DNA from 2 places in the Geobacillus sp. JS12 genome. Region 2 is predicted to be linked to the other one. Evidence: a T-box and tRNA genes for the amino acid it is inferred to sense, from the RefSeq annotation. Region 2 holds a T-box; the other holds one or more tRNA genes.
What was found. The T-box of region 2 lies ahead of thrS (threonine--tRNA ligase). A T-box ahead of a tRNA ligase gene usually reads a tRNA of that ligase, here a tRNA-Thr.

Region 1 (10,234 bases), 940 kb from region 2:
CGATTTTCTCCATTTCTTCTTTCGCATCACACAGCATTTCCATCACATTGGCGACGATGGCGAGCTCTTTCGTCAAGTCAAAGTCCAGCTCAAAGCCTTTCGCTTTCGCCGCCGCGGCGGCCAAAATCGCAAGCACAGCAATTTGCGCCGTATATGCCTTTGTCGAGGCAACGGCGATTTCCGGGCCGGCGTGCAACAGAAGCGTATAATCGGCTTCCCGCGACAGCGTCGAACCTGGGACGTTCGTGATCGTAATCGCTTTATGGCCGAGTTTGTTCGTTTGCACGAGCACGGCGCGGCTGTCGGCCGTTTCGCCGCTTTGCGAGATAAAGATGAAGAGCGGCTTTTCCGACAACAGCGGCATGTTGTACGAAAATTCGCTGGCAATATGCACTTCCACCGGAATTTTCGCCCACGATTCGATCAACTGCTTGCCGACGAGACCTGCGTGGTAGCTCGTTCCGCACGCGACAATGTACAGGCGGTCGGCGTTCAGCACTTCGTTGATGATCGCTTGGTCGATCGTCAATCCGCCGTTTTCGTCTTGGTATTTTTGAATGATGCGGCGGATGACGAACGGCTGCTCATCAATTTCTTTCAGCATATAATGCGGATACGTCCCTTTTTCAATGTCGCTCGCATCGAGTTCGGCCGTAAACGGCTTCCGTTCGACTGTTTCACCGTTTAGCGTTTGAATCGTGACGTTCTCGCTCGTGACGATGACGAGCTCCCCATCCATCAGTTCGACGAATCGATTCGTCACTTGGAGCATCGCCATCGCATCGCTCGCCACGACGTTAAACCCATCGCCCAATCCGACAAGAAGCGGGCTTTTGTTTTTCGCCGCATAGATCGTGTTTTCGTCTTGTGCATCGATCATGGCGATGGCGTACGATCCTTTTAGCAGCGAGAGCGTTTTTCGGAACGCCTCTTTCGTTGCCAGTCCGTCGTTGACGAACTTCTCCACGAGCTGGACGATCACTTCCGTGTCCGTATCGCTTTGGAATGTGACATCGGCCAAGTAGTCGCGCTTGACCATTTCATAGTTTTCAATGACACCGTTATGCACGAGCGTAAAACGGCCGGAAGCGCTTTGATGCGGGTGGGCGTTCAATCGGCTTGGCGCCCCGTGCGTCGCCCAGCGTGTATGGCCAATGCCGACCGTCGCGTTGACGTTCGGGTCGACGATGCGGCGCAAATCGGCGATCCGTCCTTTTTCCTTAAACACATGCACGCCGCTTTCGTTCAATACGGCGATCCCCGCTGAATCGTAGCCGCGATACTCGAGTTTTTCCAATCCGCGCAATAAAATTTCCTTCACATCTTGATAACCGATATAGCCAACAATGCCGCACATGGCAAATGTTCCTCCTTTTCATCTTGGAGGCTGCCGCTAACGAGAACCGTCTTTCCTGTTCAGTTGTCAAAGAACATGTTCGGGGTCTCGCCGATCCACGGGCGGCAGACTCCCTGTCTATATTCGCGCGATGACATCCTCCCCTTTGTGCAAAGGGTCACCCCTTTGTTTTAAGAGAGGACTTGCGGCTGTCATCGCTCCAGCCGGGAGGCATCCGCCGAAAACCTCGATAAACCTCCTCCTCGTCAACTAAGCGTTCTTCCGTCCAACGCTTAGTCCAGGCGCTTTGTGATCGTTAAAACCGATGCAACAACCAATCACCTTGTTGCTTTGTTGGCCATGCCTACGGTTGCGACAAGCCATCACTTTACCATGTTCCGCTCTTCGCCCTTCCATCGCCTCCTTTCAAGAAAAAGGCAACAACGTTAATATTACAGGACATTCCCAGCGGCGTCAACTATTTATATAAATACCCTATGCATAAACGAAAGGGAACGTTCCGTCTATGCATAGGGTGGTTGTCCAAGCAATCGGTTATTCCGCTCCCATTTCACGGCGGACAACATCCGCGATCCGCTCAACGTAGGCGCGGCACGCTTCCTCGGTTTGGGCCTCCGCCATAATGCGCACAAGCGGCTCAGTCCCCGATGGGCGGACAAGAACGCGGCCGTTGCCGTTCATCTCTGCCTCCACTTCCTGGATCACGTTTTTCACTTGTTCGTTTTCCATTGCTTTTTCCTTATCGGCCACCCGGACGTTCACAAGCAGCTGCGGGTATTTTTTCATTTCCCCCGCCAATTCGGAAAGCGGCTTGCCTTTGATTTTCATGATGTTGACAAGCTGGAGCGCCGTCAACATTCCGTCCCCCGTCGTGTTGTAGTCGAGGAAGATGATATGTCCGGACTGCTCGCCGCCGAGATTATAGCCGTTCTTCTTCATTTCTTCGACGACATAGCGGTCGCCGACTGCTGTTTGCACACTTTTAATCCCTTGAGCCTCCAGCGCCTTGTAAAACCCAAGGTTGCTCATGACGGTCGAGACGACGGTTTGGTGCTTGAGGCGGCCGGTTTCTTTTAAATATTTGGCGCAAATGTACATAATCTGGTCGCCATCGACGATGTTGCCGTTCTCATCGACAGCGATGAGACGGTCGCCGTCCCCGTCAAAGGCGAGCCCGACATCAGCTCCTTTTTCTTTGACAAACGCCGCTAACGCTTCCGGATGGGTGGAACCGACCCCTTCGTTAATGTTGAGCCCATTGGGCGACGCCCCCATCGTCACGACATCCGCATCCAAATCGGCAAATAGGTAGGTCGCCAGCGATGACGTCGCCCCGTGCGCGCAGTCGAGAGCAATTTTCATCCCGGAAAAGTCTTCTTCATCGATCGTTTGTTTTAAATACTGCAAGTATTTTTGCCCGCCTTCAAAATAGTCGTTGACTTGTCCAAGTCCAGCCCCGATCGGCCGCGGCAGCATATCCTCCGCGCTGTCGATGAGCGCTTCTATCTCGGCTTCCTGCTCATCCGACAGCTTGAACCCGTCCGGGCCGAAAAATTTAATGCCGTTATCTTGCACCGGGTTGTGGGAGGCAGAAATCATGATGCCGGCCTGCGCTCCAAGCGCCTTCGTCAAATAGGCGACACCTGGCGTGGAAATGACGCCAAGGCGCATCACTTCCGCCCCGATCGACAAAAGCCCCGCGACAAGGGCCCCTTCCAACATATGGCCGGAAATGCGGGTGTCGCGCCCGATCAGTACTTTCGGGCGCTCAGCGCTTTTGGTCAGCACGTATCCGCCGCAGCGGCCGATTTGAAACGCCAACTCTGGCGTCAATTCACGATTTGCGACTCCTCGTACACCATCAGTGCCAAAATATTTGCCCATTCGTTCACTCTCTCCTTACTATGCAGTTTATTGTGCAGCCGCTTTTTCGCTAATCTGGACCATCGCCGTTTCCACCGACGGCTGCCATTGGACTTGTTCAGGGTGGTTCCATTGAATGGGAACTTGATGTTCGCCGGTGTCAAGTCCACCGACATCGACATACAAACGAATATCGTCTTTTGTCAACCCGCGGACGACATCGGGCGGACCGACAAGGCGGACCGTAATTTTGCCTTCAAGCGGTTTGACAAATTCAGCTTTGTATGAATCCGGCAAGCCGACGACAGCGATCGGCACGTCTTTCCACGTTTGCGTGACGTCTTTTTCCACATCAATATGCACCTTGATTTTGTCTGGGTTGACGCTTTTGGCGCCATCGGGAAGCGGAACGTCGAGCTCTACCGTCGCATCATCAGTAATGTCGTCCAAATCAACGGTCAATCCTTCCAGCTTGTCAATATGATTCAACACTTCCTTCGGTCCATAAATCGTCACCCGATCCGGCTCCGGCGTGACGCTGACAAGATGCACACCATCCGGCAGCTCTCCGGTTGTCTGCACTTGAACCGGCACCGTCTTGCTCGGGCTTTTCACCGGCACGGTTACTTCCACCGACGATGGCTCTGGCTCAATATCCAACTCATTTCCCCGTCGATCGTACACTCGAACGCGCGCTTCTCTCGTCAGCGTTTCCGTCGCCCCATCTAAGTCGACGATGGCTTTGACAAAGGCAATCTCGTCGATTCGTTCCTTCGCCCCGGTAATCGTCACGGCATCTGGTTTCACCGTCGGTTCTCCAACGGAATAGCCATCCGGCATTTTGTTTCGATTGAAAAATTCAACACCGACCGGAAACTGTTTCGACACTTTTTCACGAATCGTCACTTTGGCCGAGGAAGGCTGAATCGTCACTTTCAACTTGTCGGAGATGTCCCTGTATTTGATCGGCACCGTGTATGTCCCTAATGGCAATTCCGTTAAATCGACATACACCTCGAAATTTCGTTGTAGAGCCGTCGGCTTGACAATGCTGGCGGGTCCTTGGAGCGTAACGTTCACGTATTTCGGGACGCCAGATACGACCAAGTTGTTTTCATCATAGTAAGCGACCACCGGAATATCGACCAACGTTTCCGTATCTTCCTGGCCAAACGTGTTGCGCGTCTCACCAGTTTTCGCCCCGACATTGGCCGACATATACAGCATAATCGCCAGCAATAAGGAGACAACGCGAATAAACCAAGGATGGTCCATCAACTTATCCATGTTTCTTCCCCCTCCACTGCCAACGGGAAGAAGCAGGCGCCTTCGTCGCAGGAGCAAGTTCCCCGTTAACAGCTCCCGAAACTCATCGATCGTTAAATCGCGGTACAGCTCGCCGTTTTTCGTCAACGATACTGCTCCCGTCTCTTCCGACACGACGACGGTGACGCTGTCCGTCACTTCGCTGATGCCGAGCGCCGCCCGATGGCGTGTTCCGAGCTCTTTCGAAATAAACGGACTTTCCGATAATGGCAAATAACAGGCCGCCGCAGCGATTTGGTTTTTTTGAATAATGACCGCCCCATCATGAAGCGGCGTGTTCGGAATGAAAATATTAATGAGCAGTTCCGGCGATACATGAGCGTTTAACATAATGCCGGTTTCGACATAATCGTTCATTCCGGTTTCCCTCTCAATGGAAATCAGCGCGCCGATGCGTCGCTTCGCCATATACTCGGTCGCTTTGACAATGGCTTCCACCATTCGCATCCGCTCTTCCTCTTCATTGACCGTATTGCGGGTGAACAGCCGTCCGCGGCCGAGCTGCTCAAGGGCGCGCCGCAATTCTGGTTGAAAAATGATGATGATCGCGAGAAATCCCCAAATGATCGCCTGATCCATCAGCCATTGCAACGTCGTCAATCCGAGGTAATTGCTCACGAAACGAACCAAAATAATTAAAAAAATGCCTTTTAACAACTGAATGGCCTTCGTCCCGCGAATCATCATGATCAACTTGTAAATCACATACCAAACGACAAGGATATCAACCACTTTTAACAAATATGACACGATGGGGAGCTCTTCGAAGGACATCTTCACACTTCCTTTATCTCTAATTCCAATCTGTTGATGGCCACGGAAAAAGCCATCGAACGATGGCTGCCATCATTCAATCGATTGGAGCGCACGATTGAACCTTTCTTTAATATTATACCAAATCCATTCAAACACTTGATTAATTTCCTCCACTTCCCCTGTCACTTGCCCGGCGGACGCCATATATTTCTTTCCATGGATCACAGTCACGTCCCCATCAACCGTTCCTTCAATCCGAATCGAGCCATTGCGGACGACAATATCTCCTTTGACCGTTTCTCCTTTCGGCACGATGACAGTATGATCGCGGATGATGACATGTTCATCAGCTGAGACGGAAAACGCGCCTCTTTCCCCCATGAAGAGGCTAAGCTGCCGAAAGTAAGCGCGAAAAACAACGAGGCAGCCGTAAGCAGCGGATGATGATGCAGAAAACGGCGCAGCCGCGCGGTCTTTCTCTCTTTCGGCATCGCCTCCATAACCTTGGCTGCAAACGACGGCGGCGCCGCAACGTGGGCGGCATATTGGAGGAACGCAACCGTCTTTTTCAGCTCGTGAAAATGGGCAGCGCACGCAGCGCACGAACGCAAATGTTCTTTCAGCTGCTGCTCTCCTTCTGGCTGGAGATCTCCATCAAAATAGCTGTGCATGAGCAACACGATTTCTTTCGGACATTCCATAGTCTCCCACCCTCTTATAAATGACCCAATTGCCTGCGCAACGCTTCGCGGCCGCGATGCAGCCGCGTTTTCACCGTGCCGACCGGCAACCCTAAAATCTCGCTGATTTCTTGCAACGACAAATCTTCCATATATTTCAACACGATCACGCTTCGATACTTTTCTGGCAACTGCTCAATCGCTCGCTGCACCGTCTCTTGCAGCTCCAGGCTTTCCACTGCCTCCTCCGGGGATGTTTCGCGGGAAGGAAGCTGAGCCTGCATCGTCAACCCGTCCGTGCCTCCGACCTCTTCATCTAAATACACGTCCGGCTTCCGTTTCCGCAATTTATCGATCGTCAAGTTCGTCGCGATTCGGTACAGCCAAGTGGAAAACTTCATTTCAGGATTGTACGTATCAATATGGATGTAGGCGCGGATGAACGCCTCCTGCGCCGCATCTTCCGCCTCATGCCGATTGCCCAACATTCGATAGCAAAGACGGTAAATCTTGTCCTTATACAAATCGACAAGATCCGCGTATGCGTTTTGATCCCCTTTTTGGATCGCCTTAATTCTCTTTTTAATAAATAGATCCATAAAATACAATACCCCCGCCTCACGGCTTACCGTATATTACGGCGCTCGATCAAGAAAAGTTTCATGCAACATATTTATTGTATCATACAACTGAAAAAGAGGGGACGCCAAACAAATGGCAGCCCCTCTTTCACAAACAGCGGGAACAAATCATCATCATATCCGTGAATCCCGCAACCAACCCTCTTTGCCCACATGCATTAAATGAGTTTTTCACCAAACAACGACCCCATCAGCGCTACAGCCACTGATGCTGTTTTGTTCCGCTCATCCAAGATCGGGTTCACTTCGACAAATTCCGCTGAAGTGATGATTTGTGCCTCGGCCAGCATCTCCATCGCCAAATGGCTTTCGCGGTATGTCAATCCTCCAATGACAGGCGTTCCGACTCCCGGTGCGTCGCTTGGGTCAAGGCCATCCAAGTCAAGCGACAAATGAACGCCATCCGTTCGTTCTTTTAAATAGGCGATCGTTTCTTCCATCACCCTTGTCATTCCGAGCCGATCAACCTCATGCATCGTGTAAATTTTGATTCCTTTTTCGCGAATAAACTTCTTCTCCCCTTCATCAAGGGAACGGACGCCGATCAACACGACATGTTCCGGCTTGATTTTGGGGCTGTATCCGCCGATTTGCGTCAGCGCCGGATGGCCAAACCCGAGGCTCGCCGCCAGCGGCATGCCATGAATGTTTCCAGACGGCGACGTTTCCGCGGTGTTGACGTCGCCGTGCGCGTCATACCAGATCACTCCAAGCCGCTCATAATGTTTCGCCACCCCGGCGAGCGTGCCAATGGCGATGCTATGGTCGCCGCCCAGCACAAGTGGGAAGCGCCCCCGCTGAACGACTTGGTCAACCGCCGCCGCGAGTTTCTCATTCGCCTCCGCAACCGCTTTCAAATTGCGCAACCGTGAATCTCCTTGCTCGTGCAACCGCTCTGCTTTTCCAATCGGAATATCTCCCAAATCTTCAATATCGTAATGAAGACGTTCCAGACGTTCGATGACGCCTGCATAACGCATTGCGCTCGGCCCCATATCAACGCCGCGGCGTGTCTGCCCTAAATCCATCGGAACCCCGATAATTGAAATTGACTTCATGCTGTCTCCCACTCCTTTCCGGTTCCTGTTACGTCTTTATTGTAGAGGAAAGAAAGGGGATGACTCAACTTGACAAAATTTTGAATATTTATACCGATATAACAAAAAAGAGCAGGCTGCTTTTGGTTGTCAAGCAGTCTGCTCTTGATGGAGCCTATCGGGATCGAACCGATGACCTCCTGCGTGCAAAGCAGGCGCTCTCCCAGCTGAGCTAAGGCCCCGCCCCAAGCGGAAGACGGGACTCGAACCCGCGACCCCCACCTTGGCAAGGTGGTGTTCTACCACTGAACTACTTCCGCGCTATGGTGAGCCATGGAGGACTCGAACCTCCGACCCTCTGATTAAAAGTCAGATGCTCTACCTACTGAGCTAATGGCTCATGAGTTGGATAACACTCTAGGATAGTGATGTCCCTTCCTCTACAAGCATATTCAAGGAAGCAAGATGCGTCGGGACAACTCGCAGCGAACTCGATGATGCAAAGCTCGTTGCTCTACCTACTGAGCTAATGGCTCATGGTTGAGTATACACTCTAGGTACTACCTAGCTCTACCTGCCTCTTCCTCTCCCAGCCGATTCAAAGATGCCAAGTGCGTCGAGGCAACTCGAAGCAAACTCGAAGATGTAGCGCTCGTTACTGAGCTAATGGCTCATAGTTAGGATAAGACTCTAAGTATGCTGCCCCTTCCTCTGCCAGCCTGTTCAAGGAAGCAGATGCGTCGGGGCAACTCGATGCCTATTCGACGATGTAACGCTCGTCACTGAGCTAATGGCTCATGACCATTTTTATGTACAAAAAAATAATGGCTGGGCTAGCTGGATTCGAACCAGCGCATCACGGAGTCAAAGTCCGTTGCCTTACCGCTTGGCTATAGCCCAACGCGATGAGAAAGAAACGCTGTATTCAATTGCTATTATATCTCAGCAATCAGGGAAGTATACACTTTTCATTTCGGCCAATCACCCTTGAAAGGACGACTGGCCGAAATGGAGTGACCCGTACGGGATTCGAACCCGTGTTACCGCCGTGAAAGGGCGGTGTCTTAACCACTTGACCAACGGGCCGGAAAATAAATGGAGCTTCCAACCGGGCTCGAACCGGTGACCTCTTCCTTACCATGGAAGTGCTCTACCTACTGAGCTATGGAAGCGTAAGAATGGCTCCGCAAGTAGGATTCGAACCTACGACCTACCGGTTAACAGCCGGTTGCTCTACCGCTGAGCTATTGCGGAATGATGAATAACTATATGTCATGCACATCTTCCCAATGTGCTCGTTGCCTCTTCCTCTGCCAGCTAATTCAAGGGAGCGAGATGCGTCGAGGCAACTCGTAGCGAATTCGAAGATGTGAAGCTCGTCGCTGAACTATTGCAGAATAATGAAACATTGCCTAGCAGCGACCTACTCTTGCAGGGGCGCTGGCCCCAACTACCATCGGCGCTGGAGGGCTTAACTTCCGTGTTCGGGATGGGAACGGGTGTTTCCCCCTCCGCCATAGCCACTAGGCAACAATGGACAAGTCTTATTATAAGGAAAGTTGACCTGTTGTCAAGACTTTTTCATTCCCTCAAAACTAGATAACCGTTGGAAGAAGCCGCTCGCCTGCGCTTTTCTTTGTCCAGTTCCAGCGCCTAGCTCTCTTCTGCCAAATAACCTTCCCCCTCGGGGTGCAAGCACCCCTGCGGGTGAAGAACATTTGGCTTCGAGAGCTAATCGCGGCGCTTTCACTTTTCTCACTAGGTTAAGCCCTCGATCGATTAGTATCCGTCAGCTCCACGTGTCGCCACGCTTCCACCTCGGACCTATCGACCTCGTCATCTTCGAGGGATCTTACCCGCCTAACGCGGTGGGAAATCTCATCTTGAGGGGGCTTCACGCTTAGATGCTTTCAGCGCTTATCCCGTCCGCACATAGCTACCCAGCGGTGCCCCTGGCGGGACAACTGGTACACCAGCGGTGCGTCCATCCCGGTCCTCTCGTACTAAGGACAGCTCCTCTCAAATTTCCTCCGCCCGCGACGGATAGGGACCGAACTGTCTCACGACGTTCTGAACCCAGCTCGCGTACCGCTTTAATGGGCGAACAGCCCAACCCTTGGGACCGACTACAGCCCCAGGATGCGATGAGCCGACATCGAGGTGCCAAACCTCCCCGTCGATGTGGACTCTTGGGGGAGATCAGCCTGTTATCCCCGGGGTAGCTTTTATCCGTTGAGCGATGGCCCTTCCATGCGGAACCACCGGATCACTAAGCCCGACTTTCGTCCCTGCTCGACCTGTCCGTCTCGCAGTCAAGCTCCCTTGTGCCTTTGCACTCTCCGAATGATTTCCAACCATTCTGAGGGAACCTTTGGGCGCCTCCGTTACCTTTTGGGAGGCGACCGCCCCAGTCAAACTGCCCACCTGACACTGTCTCCCACCCCGCTAAGGGGTGCGGGTTAGAATTTCAATACCGCCAGGGTGGTATCCCACCGCCGCCTCCACCGAAGCTGGCGCTCCGGCTTCCCAGGCTCCCACCTATCCTGTACAAGCGATACCAAAATTCCATATCAG
Region 2 (10,234 bases):
TCGATGAATGGGAGCGAAACAGCTGCCGCCCCATGGAGAATCTTTCTCTCGGCGGATGAACCGGCGTCAATGTGAAAGCGTCGGCAGGAACGATGCAGGAAAACGGAGGAAAGGGGGATCGCCATGCCGGAATTGCCGGAGGTGGAAACGATCCGTCGTACGCTTTTGCCGCTTATTGTCGGAAAAACGATTGAGGATGTGCGCATCTTTTGGCCGAACATCATCCGCCATCCGCGAGACCCCGAGGCGTTTGCGGCAAGAATGATCGGACAGACGGTGCGTGGTTTGGAACGGAGAGGGAAATTTTTGAAATTCCTGCTCGACCGCGATGCGCTCATTTCCCATTTGCGCATGGAAGGGCGCTACGCCGTTGCTTCTGCCCTCGAGCCGCTCGAACCGCATACGCACGTCGTGTTTTGCTTCACGGACGGCAGCGAACTCCGTTACCGCGACGTGCGCAAGTTCGGAACGATGCACGTTTATGCCAAAGAAGAAGCTGACCGCCGGCCGCCGCTTGCTGAGCTTGGGCCGGAGCCGCTTTCCCCGGCGTTTTCCCCAGCTGTATTGGCGGAGCGGGCGGTGAAAACGAAACGGTCGGTCAAAGCGTTGCTCCTTGATCAGACGGTCGTGGCTGGGTTTGGCAATATTTATGTCGACGAATCGCTGTTTCGCGCCGGCATTCTTCCCGGCCGGCCGGCTGCCTCGCTCTCCAGCAAAGAGATCGAGCGCCTGCATGAGGAAATGGTGGCGACGATCGGCGAGGCGGTCATGAAAGGGGGAAGCACGGTGCGCACGTACGTGAACACGCAAGGGGAAGCGGGTGCGTTTCAGCATAGCTTGTTCGTCTACGGACGCAAAGGAGAGCCATGCAAACGATGCGGCACGCCGATTGAAAAAACGGTCGTCGCCGGCCGCGGCACGCATTATTGCCCGCGCTGCCAGCGCTAGGCGGCGCGTAAAAAGGAGAGGAGTTCCATGACGTTGACGATCGGATTGACCGGCGGGATCGCCAGCGGCAAAAGCACGGTGAGCGCGATGATGCGCGAGCTCGGCCTTCCGGTCATTGATGCTGACGAAGCGGCGCGCGCCGTCGTCCGACCGGGGGAAGACGCCTACCGTCAGATTGTCGCCGCCTTCGGTCCGGGCATTTTGCAGACAAATGGAGAGATCGATCGGGCGAAACTCGGGGCGATCGTGTTCAACAACGAAGAAGAACGGAAAAAGCTAAACGCCATCGTTCACCCGGCGGTGCGTCAGAAAATGCTCGCGGAGAAAGAAGCGCTCGTCCGTTCCGGGGCGAAAACGGTCGTATTAGACATTCCGCTTTTATTTGAAAGCGGATTGACATCCTGGGTCGATAAAGTACTTGTCGTGTATGTTGACGATGACATCCAGCTTCGCCGGCTGATGGAGCGGAACGGGTTCACTGAGGAAGAAGCGCGCGCCCGCATTTGCGCTCAATGGCCGCTGGCGGAAAAAATGAAGCGGGCCGACGCGGTCATCAACAATAACGGAACGAGGGAAGAGACACGCCGTCAGCTGTTGGCTATTTTGAAACAATGGGACGCCTTGGAAAAATAGGCGTCTTTTTTGTTCGCTTTCAGTCATTTTGTTCTCCACATTCCCTAAAAATATGATATACTATTTATACAAATATAAGAAAATAGTATAACATATATGAGAGGAGAACAAAGTGAATGAAGGCGAAAGTGGCGATTAACGGTTTCGGACGAATCGGACGGATGGTGTTCCGGCGCGCCATCAATTCCCCTGATCTCGACATTGTGGCGGTGAACGCCAGCTATCCGCCGGAAACGTTAGCCCATTTAGTGAAATATGACTCAAACCACGGCAAATTTGACGGTGAGGTCATCGCCTTGGAAGACGGCCTGCTCGTCAACGGCAAAAAAGTGAGGCTGTTAAACTCGCGCGACCCGAAACAGCTGCCGTGGAAAGAGCTTGATATCGATATTGTGATTGAAGCGACCGGAAAATTCAACGATCGTGAAAAGGCGAGCCTTCACCTTGAGGCAGGGGCGAAGCGCGTCATTTTAACCGCCCCGGGCAAAAATGAAGATGTGACGATCGTTGTTGGCGTCAACGAGCATATGCTTGACATCGACCGCCATTTCGTCATTTCGAACGCCTCGTGTACGACAAACTGTTTGGCTCCGGTCGTCAAAGTGCTCGATGAAGCGTTTGGGATTGAAAACGGCCTGATGACGACGGTTCACGCGTATACGAACGACCAAAAAAACATCGACAACCCGCATAAAGATTTGCGCCGCGCCCGCTCATGCGCGCAGTCGATCATCCCGACGACAACGGGAGCGGCGAAAGCGCTTGGCCTAGTGCTGCCGCATTTAAAAGGGAAGCTTCATGGCATGGCGCTCCGCGTCCCGACGCCGAACGTCTCGCTCGTCGACTTGGTCGTCGACTTGAAGCGCGATGTGACGGTTGATGAGGTGAACGAGGCGCTGATCCGCGCTGCCAACGGCCCATTGAAAGGCATCTTGGATTTCACGATGGAGCCGCTTGTCTCGATCGATTTCAATACGAATCCGCATTCTGCGATTATCGACGGCCTGTCGACGATGGTGATGGAAGGGCGAAAAGTGAAAGTGCTCGCTTGGTATGACAATGAATGGGGCTATTCGTGCCGCGTCGTTGATTTAGCCCATCTTGTCGCGGCCAAAATGAATGAGCGTCTCAGCGTCAATGCGTAACAGCGGTTCGATGTGAAGCGCGCCGCCTGCGCTATGGCTTTTGCGATCCGCACAAACGGATCGGGCCACGGTGCGGGCGTGGGCGCTTTTTCTCTTTTTTATGCAAAAAAATTAAAAAAGCCTGTTGAAAAAACCCCCTAAACAAAGTATACTATGTCTCGTGAACTTCTTAACGGCAAGGGTAATGTGACTACTTAAAGGGTTAGGACCTCTTAGGACTAACTTTCCCCCGTGGTAGTTATACATGCCATTTTGCAACTCACCTTCTGTTTTTTTATTTGTTTGAGAAAATTGGTTAAAGGGGGATTCTTTTCATGGACACGATGGGTCGTCACGTTATCTCGGAACTTTGGGGATGCGACTTTGACAAACTGAATGATATTGATTTTATTGAAAAAACGTTCGTTGACGCCGCGTTAAAGTCGGGAGCGGAGATTCGCGAAGTGGCGTTCCATAAATTCGCTCCGCAAGGCGTAAGCGGGGTCGTCATTATTTCGGAATCGCATTTGACGATTCACACGTTTCCCGAACACGGCTATGCGAGCATTGATGTGTATACATGCGGCCATTTAGACCCGACGATTGCCGCCGATTACATTGCCGAAATGCTGGGCGCGCAAACGCGGGAAACGATTGAACTTCCGCGCGGCATGCGCCCAATCGAAGTGAAAAAGGCGCAGGCGCTGTAATTGGATCATGATAAACCGAAAGGAGCGTAAGCGAAACGCTCCTTTTTTTGCGCCCTCGGCGGTACAACAGCGGCGAACATCATGGTATGATGGAAGAAAAAGAATGACTAGGGAGACGTGGCAATGAGCATGTGGAAAACACTCAAATACGCCTTCACAAACCATTGTGAAACGCGGGAAAATCATGAAGATGAAGAGCTAAGAAGCCATTATTACAAAGCGACGAACCGCGCCGTCATCGATGCGGTCAAGGAGCTGCTCTCGTCGCTGCCTGGCGCCGAGCTCGTTTCTGTTTCCGAAGAGCGCGGCGAAATTTGTGCGCAAACAAGGCGCGGCAAAAAGTTGTTCATCGTCGCTACCGTCATTTCCGTGCGGCCGTTTGAAACGGCGGTCGACTTTTCCGCGACGACGGAGACGAAGCTATTGCCGTTTGATTTTGGGCATAGCCGGGCGGTCATTCTCGATTTGTATCGGAAGCTCGACGCCCGCCTGCCCTATATCGGTTCCGGACTGAACAGCTAACTATATCTTGTCTGCTTTCGTCCATTCCGGTATGATAGAAAATAAGAAGATCAACGGAGTGGATGTTATGCGATGTCCTTCATGCCATCATCAAGGCACGCGCGTGCTTGACTCGCGCCCGGTTGAAGAGGGTCGTTCGATCCGCCGCCGGCGGGAGTGCGAACAGTGCCATTATCGGTTTACGACGTTTGAGCGGATCGAGGAGCCGCCGCTGATTGTTGTGAAAAAAGAGGGGACGCGCGAAGAATTCAGCCGGGAGAAAATTTTGCGCGGCTTGATCAAAGCGTGCGAGAAGCGGCCGGTGGCGCTCGAGGAGCTTGAAAAAGTGACGCAGGAAATTGAGCGCGAACTGCGCAATCAAGGCGTCTCGGAAGTGAAAAGCGAAACGATCGGCGAAATGGTGATGGAGCGCCTGTCACACATCGATGAGGTCGCCTATGTCCGCTTCGCTTCCGTCTATCGGCAGTTTAAAGATATTAATGTGTTCATTGAAGAACTGAAAGAGCTGATCAAAAAAGGGCAACGGTAAAAAGGGCTTTGGCGTTAGGCGGCAAGCCCTTTTTTTCAACGTCTTTTCGGCAGGAAAGGGGAGAGCCGGTTTGAAACGAATACGGCGAAATGGAAGGTCGGAGCGATGCAACACCATTGGAAAGAGCTGATTGCTGTCGACCGTTATACCGTGCAAAGCCGTGGAGTGTTGCAAGAGGTGGACCGTAAAGTGCTGACGCTGCTTTACCAGCCGCTCATTGGCTGCCGGGCGTTGGCGCTTTATATGACGCTTTGGGGGAGCTTGAGCTGCTTGACGGCCAGGAAGCAACCCATCATCGGCTTATGGCGCTCATGCAGTGCGGACTGCCGGACATTTACAGCGAACGGTTGAAACTCGAAGGAATCGGGCTGCTCAACACATACGTCCACGCTAAAGAGGCGGATGAACCGAAGCTGTTTCTTTATGAGCTGCGTCCGCCGCTGGCGCCAGACCAGTTTTTCCGCGACGAGATGTTGAGCGTTTTTTTGCACCGGCAAGTCGGCCGCCACTTGTTTATCCAGCTGAGCAACTTTTTTGCCCGTCCGTCCATTGATGAAACGAAATTCACCCAGGTGACGCGGTCGTTTTCCGACGTGTTTTCGGCCGTGCCCGCTGAACAAATCGTCGCCGGCCTCAGCGAAGAAGCTGGGCCCGAGCTGCTTGAAGGGAAGGATCACATCAGGCGGGATGAGGCGTCGTATGTGCTTGATGATGATGTATTCGACTTTGAGCTGTTTTTTGCCGGCCTGTCCAAGCAGCTTGTGCCGCGCCGAGCGGTGACAGCGAAAGTGAAGGAAGCGATTAAAAAGCTGGCGTTTTTATACGGCATTCCGCCGCTTGAGATGCAAAAACTGGTCCTTGGCGTCATCGATCCGGCCTATCATATCGATATTGACGCGTTGCGCCGGGCGGCGCGCGAATGGTATGAGCTCGAACATGGCGGTGTCGAGCCGCGCCTCGTCGAACGAGTGCAGCCGCTCGCCTACCGGACGATGGAAAACATCGAACCGCGCACAAAAGAGGAGCAACTAATGAAACAGCTGGAAACAATTTCCCCGCGCCAGCTGCTGAAAGAGATTTCAGGCGGCGCTGAGCCGTCGCTGGCTGATTTGCAGTTGATCGAAGACATTATGTTCCAGCAGCAGCTGCTCCCCGGAGTTGTCAACGTGCTCATTTATTATGTCATGCTCCGGACGAATATGAAGCTGTCGAAAAAATATGTAGAAAAAATCGCCAGCCATTGGGCGCGCAAAAAGGTGAAAACCGTGAAGGAAGCCATGGAGCTGGCGAAAGAAGAGGCGAAAACATACCAAAACTGGGCGAACGAAAAGGAAAAAGGGACGCGGACGGTGCGCAAAGTCGTGCGCACGGAAATCGTCCCGGACTGGCTGAACATGGATTACAGCCAGCCGGATGATGATGATTTTGACGTCGAACAGGCGCGCAAAGAGCTTGAGGAACGGCTGAAAAAATACCGTGATGAATCATAGAGGGAAAAGCCATGGAACGAGTAAACCACCTGTTGCAGCGGTTGCTTGGCAATCAACGGTTTAAACAACGCTACGAACAAATGAAACGCTACATTTTGGAGCATCCGGACGTGCAGCCGTTTTTGCGGGCGCACGAACGGCAATTGTCGGCCGATGCGGTTGACCGCAGCTTGATGAAGCTGTATGAGTTCATCGAGCAGCACGGGAATTGCCGCCAATGTCCGGGCCTTGAGCGATGCAACAACATGCTGCCGGGGTACCATCCAAATTTGGTGGTCAACGGTGGAAGGATCGACGTTGAGTACGACCGCTGCCCAAAAAAAGTGCAGCATGACGAGCGAAAACAGCAAGAGTCGCTCATTCAAAGCATGTTCATGCCGCGCGAAATCTTGCGTGCTTCGCTCTCTGACGTCGATCTCAATGACGATGGGCGGATCAAAGCGATCCGATTTGCCGAGCGGTTTGTGGCGGAATACGAGCCAGGGAAAAAAATGAAAGGCTTGTATTTGCACGGATCGTTTGGGGTGGGCAAAACGTATTTGCTCGCCGCGATCGCCAACGAGCTGGCGAAGCGAAACGTTTCGTCGCTGATCGTCTACGTGCCCGAGCTGTTTCGTGAGATGAAACATTCGCTTCAAGACCAGACGATGAACGAAAAGCTTGATTATATCAAAAAAGTGCCAGTGCTGATGCTCGATGATCTTGGGGCGGAGGCGATGTCAAGCTGGGTGCGCGATGATGTGTTTGGCCCGATCTTGCAATACCGGATGTTTGAAAACTTGCCGACGTTTTTCACGTCGAACTTTGATATGCAGCAGCTCGCCCATCATTTGACGTATTCGCAGCGCGGCGAAGAAGAGAAGGTGAAGGCGGCGCGCATTATGGAGCGAATCCGCTATTTGGCCTATCCGATTGAAATCACTGGACCGAACCGCCGCGAGCAAAATATATAAAGGCGATTTGAAACGTTGCCGTTTGCACAGGCATGTTGATTAACCCATAAAAACTAGTTGAGCAGGTTCTGTTTCTAGCTTTTCTGCCGTAGTCGGCAAGCGGTTCGTTTGCCGACTGGGGCTGACCCAAAAGGGTAATTTCCCTTAAACAAAACACAACATATTTGTTTTATGCCTGTATACGGTAATAAGAAAGGGTGTCCCGATCCTTTTGGAGCACCCTCTCCTCGAACAATGAACGCCGCTAAGCTTTGTGGTTTTTTAGTCTAAACAGCCCGTTGTCCCCATATATATAAACCAAGCATGCCTTTCGGGCTAAAGGGGGGACAGCGGGTGATCGAAATCCATTTTGACGAGGCAAGCGAGGCGGAAAAATTGGTTGGGCTGCTAGATCACCGGCAACCGGATGACGGTCCGCTGTTTCATGCCGCTTATGACGGGAACAAAACCGTGGCGGTTTACATACAGGGCGAGGAGAAGCGTGTGCTTGAGGAGCATATCATCCCAGCGATGACGGCGTTTATGCAGGAGGTGATGGAAGACCGGCTGCTGCTATCCATCATTGCCAATGTTTTTTATTTCCGCGACGTCGAAGAACAGCAGCAAATTTTGGCCCTCGCTCATTCGTTTTTGGACGGCGAGCGGCGCGATTACCGGAAAAGCGCGGCGTTTGCCGCCTCGCGCACCGTGATGTTGCGCGACGCTTTTGCCTCCTTTTTGCGCGACGGCTTGTCATTTTCGTTTTCTTCGTTCGTTACGTTCCGGTTAAAGCCGTATATGGAGCGCCTCCAACATTATGTCGAGCTGGCGATTGATGAATACAAGCTGGAGCAGGAGTATCAAAATTTTGTGCAAATGCTGCGCGACTGCCTGGCTGGCCGGACGCCGCAATGGCCGCGCCTGTATTTGGTGCACGATCCGCCGCACTTCGTATTTTACGACAGCGAGCGGCGGGAGCTGTCGGCGGCGGAAGTGAGACAGTTGATCGACCGCCATCTCGTCTTCAGCCAGCCGATGTATATTGATGCATCGGTGCTCGCTCCGCTTGTCTCGCTCGCTCCGGCGGAAATTGAGCTGTACACCGATCATCCGGATGACGGCATGGTGCAGACACTGCAAAACGTGTTTCAAGAACGGCTGATCGTCTGCCGCCGCGCCGATTTTTCCCGCTTGTTTGCCGCCAACGCTGGAAATGGGGGAGAAGCTTGATTTTTCCTGCTGTTTTCGCTATAATGACGTCATGAATATGGATGAATACAAGCGATGACGAGGACATGGGCGCATTTTTACGGTTTCCAGAGAGGGAAGGCAGCGGCTGGAACCTTCCTAACACGAAAAATGCGCTTACCCCCTCAGAGCTGCGGCAGCGAACGCAACGCCCAGTAGTTGCCGCCGGTGGACGACCGTTATTCTTGTTGAGCCATGGCATGGCGAGGCGTTGCCATGGGAAGAAGGGTGGAACCACGATGAAAACTCGTCCCTTTAGGAGGGAGGAGTTTTTTTATTTTTCCATTTTCATCATCATGACAAAGGAGTGATTGCCAATGCCAGACGTCATTCGCATCACGTTCCCAGATGGGGCGGAAAAGGAGTTTCCGAAGGGGACGACGACGGAAGACATCGCTGCCTCGATCAGCCCGGGGCTGAAGAAAAAAGCGATCGCCGGCAAACTGAACGGCCGGTCCGTTGATTTGCGCACGCCGCTTCACGAAGATGGCGAGCTTGTCATCATTACCCAAGACATGCCGGAGGCGCTTGACATTTTGCGCCATAGCACCGCCCACTTAATGGCGCAGGCGATCAAGCGGCTGTATGGCAACGTCAAGCTCGGCGTCGGTCCGGTCATTGAAAACGGCTTCTACTATGATATCGACATGGAGCATAAGCTGACGCCAGACGACCTCCCGAAAATCGAAGCGGAAATGCGCAAGATTGTCAAAGAAAATTTGGACATCGTCCGCAAAGAAGTGAGCCGCGAAGAAGCCATCCGGCTGTATGAAGAAATCGGCGATGAGTTGAAGCTCGAGTTGATCGCCGATATTCCGGAAGGCGAGCCGATTTCGATTTATGAGCAAGGCGAGTTTTTCGACCTTTGCCGCGGCGTGCACGTGCCGTCGACTGGAAAAATCAAAGAGTTCAAGCTGCTCAGCATCTCGGGGGCCTACTGGCGCGGCGACAGCAACAACAAAATGCTGCAGCGCATCTACGGCACGGCCTTTTTCAAAAAGGAAGACTTGGATCGTTATTTGCGCCTGCTTGAAGAAGCGAAAGAGCGCGACCACCGGAAGCTCGGCAAAGAGCTTGAGCTGTTTACGACATCGCAACAAGTCGGACAAGGCTTGCCGCTATGGCTGCCGAAAGGAGCGACGATCCGCCGCATTATCGAACGGTACATCGTCGACAAAGAAGTGGCGCTCGGATACGATCATGTCTACACACCGGTGCTCGGCAGCGTCGAGCTGTACAAGACATCGGGCCATTGGGACCATTACAAAGAAAACATGTTCCCGCCGATGGAGATGGACAACGAAGAACTTGTGCTTCGTCCGATGAACTGCCCGCACCATATGATGATTTACAAAAGCAAGCTGCACAGCTACCGCGAGCTGCCGATCCGCATCGCCGAGCTCGGCACGATGCACCGCTATGAAATGTCTGGAGCGCTTACCGGCCTGCAGCGCGTCCGCGGCATGACGCTCAACGACGCCCACATTTTCGTGCGCCCGGACCAAATCAAAGACGAGTTCAAGCGCGTCGTCAACTTGATTTTGGAAGTCTATAAGGATTTCGGCATTGAGGAATACTCGTTCCGCTTGTCTTACCGCGATCCGCATGACAAAGAAAAATATTACGATGACGATGAAATGTGGGAAAAAGCCCAACGCATGCTGCGGGAAGCCATGGACGAGCTCGGCCTCGACTACTACGAAGCGGAAGGGGAAGCGGCGTTTTACGGGCCGAAGCTCGATGTGCAAGTGCGCACGGCGCTTGGCAAAGACGAGACGCTCTCGACGGTGCAGCTTGACTTCCTGTTGCCCGAGCGCTTTGATTTGACGTACATTGGCGAGGATGGGAAGCCGCATCGTCCGGTCGTCATCCATCGCGGCGTCGTCTCGACGATGGAGCGGTTTGTCGCGTTCCTCATCGAGGAGTATAAAGGTGCGTTTCCGACATGGCTCGCCCCGGTTCAAGTCAAAGTGATCCCCGTGTCGCCGGAGGCGCACCTCGATTACGCGTATGACGTGCAGCGGACGTTGAAAGAACGCGGCTTCCGCGTCGAAGTCGACGAGCGCGACGAAAAAATCGGCTATAAAATCCGCGAAGC

Region 1: it has a tRNA-Thr gene. The T-box ahead of thrS (threonine--tRNA ligase) is inferred to sense a tRNA for this amino acid. The anticodon was not compared.

The regions. Positions count from the first base shown of each region.
Region 1 is NZ_CP014749.1:3,295,958-3,306,191, reverse strand. Features, by position in the region: gene glmS (glutamine--fructose-6-phosphate transaminase (isomerizing)) at 1-1,357, opposite strand, end outside; gene glmM (phosphoglucosamine mutase) at 1,892-3,241, opposite strand; gene A0V43_RS16275 (CdaR family protein) at 3,269-4,507, opposite strand; partial or broken gene cdaA (diadenylate cyclase CdaA) at 4,500-5,320, opposite strand; partial or broken gene rsiW (anti-sigma-W factor RsiW) at 5,393-6,003, opposite strand; gene sigW (RNA polymerase sigma factor SigW) at 6,018-6,581, opposite strand; gene rocF (arginase) at 6,782-7,681, opposite strand; tRNA gene A0V43_RS16255 (tRNA-Ala) at 7,830-7,902, opposite strand; tRNA gene A0V43_RS16250 (tRNA-Gly) at 7,909-7,980, opposite strand; tRNA gene A0V43_RS16245 (tRNA-Lys) at 7,985-8,060, opposite strand; tRNA gene A0V43_RS16240 (tRNA-Gln) at 8,486-8,560, opposite strand; tRNA gene A0V43_RS16235 (tRNA-Glu) at 8,675-8,746, opposite strand; tRNA gene A0V43_RS16230 (tRNA-Thr) at 8,757-8,832, opposite strand; tRNA gene A0V43_RS16225 (tRNA-Asn) at 8,840-8,914, opposite strand; rRNA gene rrf (5S ribosomal RNA) at 9,071-9,188, opposite strand; rRNA gene A0V43_RS16215 (23S ribosomal RNA) at 9,420-10,234, opposite strand, start outside.
Region 2 is NZ_CP014749.1:2,353,609-2,363,842, reverse strand. Features, by position in the region: gene mutM (DNA-formamidopyrimidine glycosylase) at 124-948, shown strand; gene coaE (dephospho-CoA kinase) at 976-1,581, shown strand; gene A0V43_RS11565 (glyceraldehyde-3-phosphate dehydrogenase) at 1,698-2,726, shown strand; gene speD (adenosylmethionine decarboxylase) at 3,041-3,415, shown strand; gene A0V43_RS11555 (aminotransferase class IV) at 3,539-3,937, shown strand; gene nrdR (transcriptional regulator NrdR) at 4,005-4,466, shown strand; partial or broken gene A0V43_RS11545 (replication initiation and membrane attachment family protein) at 4,572-5,956, shown strand; gene dnaI (primosomal protein DnaI) at 5,968-6,909, shown strand; gene ytxC (putative sporulation protein YtxC) at 7,243-8,118, shown strand; T-box leader at 8,164-8,394, shown strand; gene thrS (threonine--tRNA ligase) at 8,454-10,234, shown strand, end outside.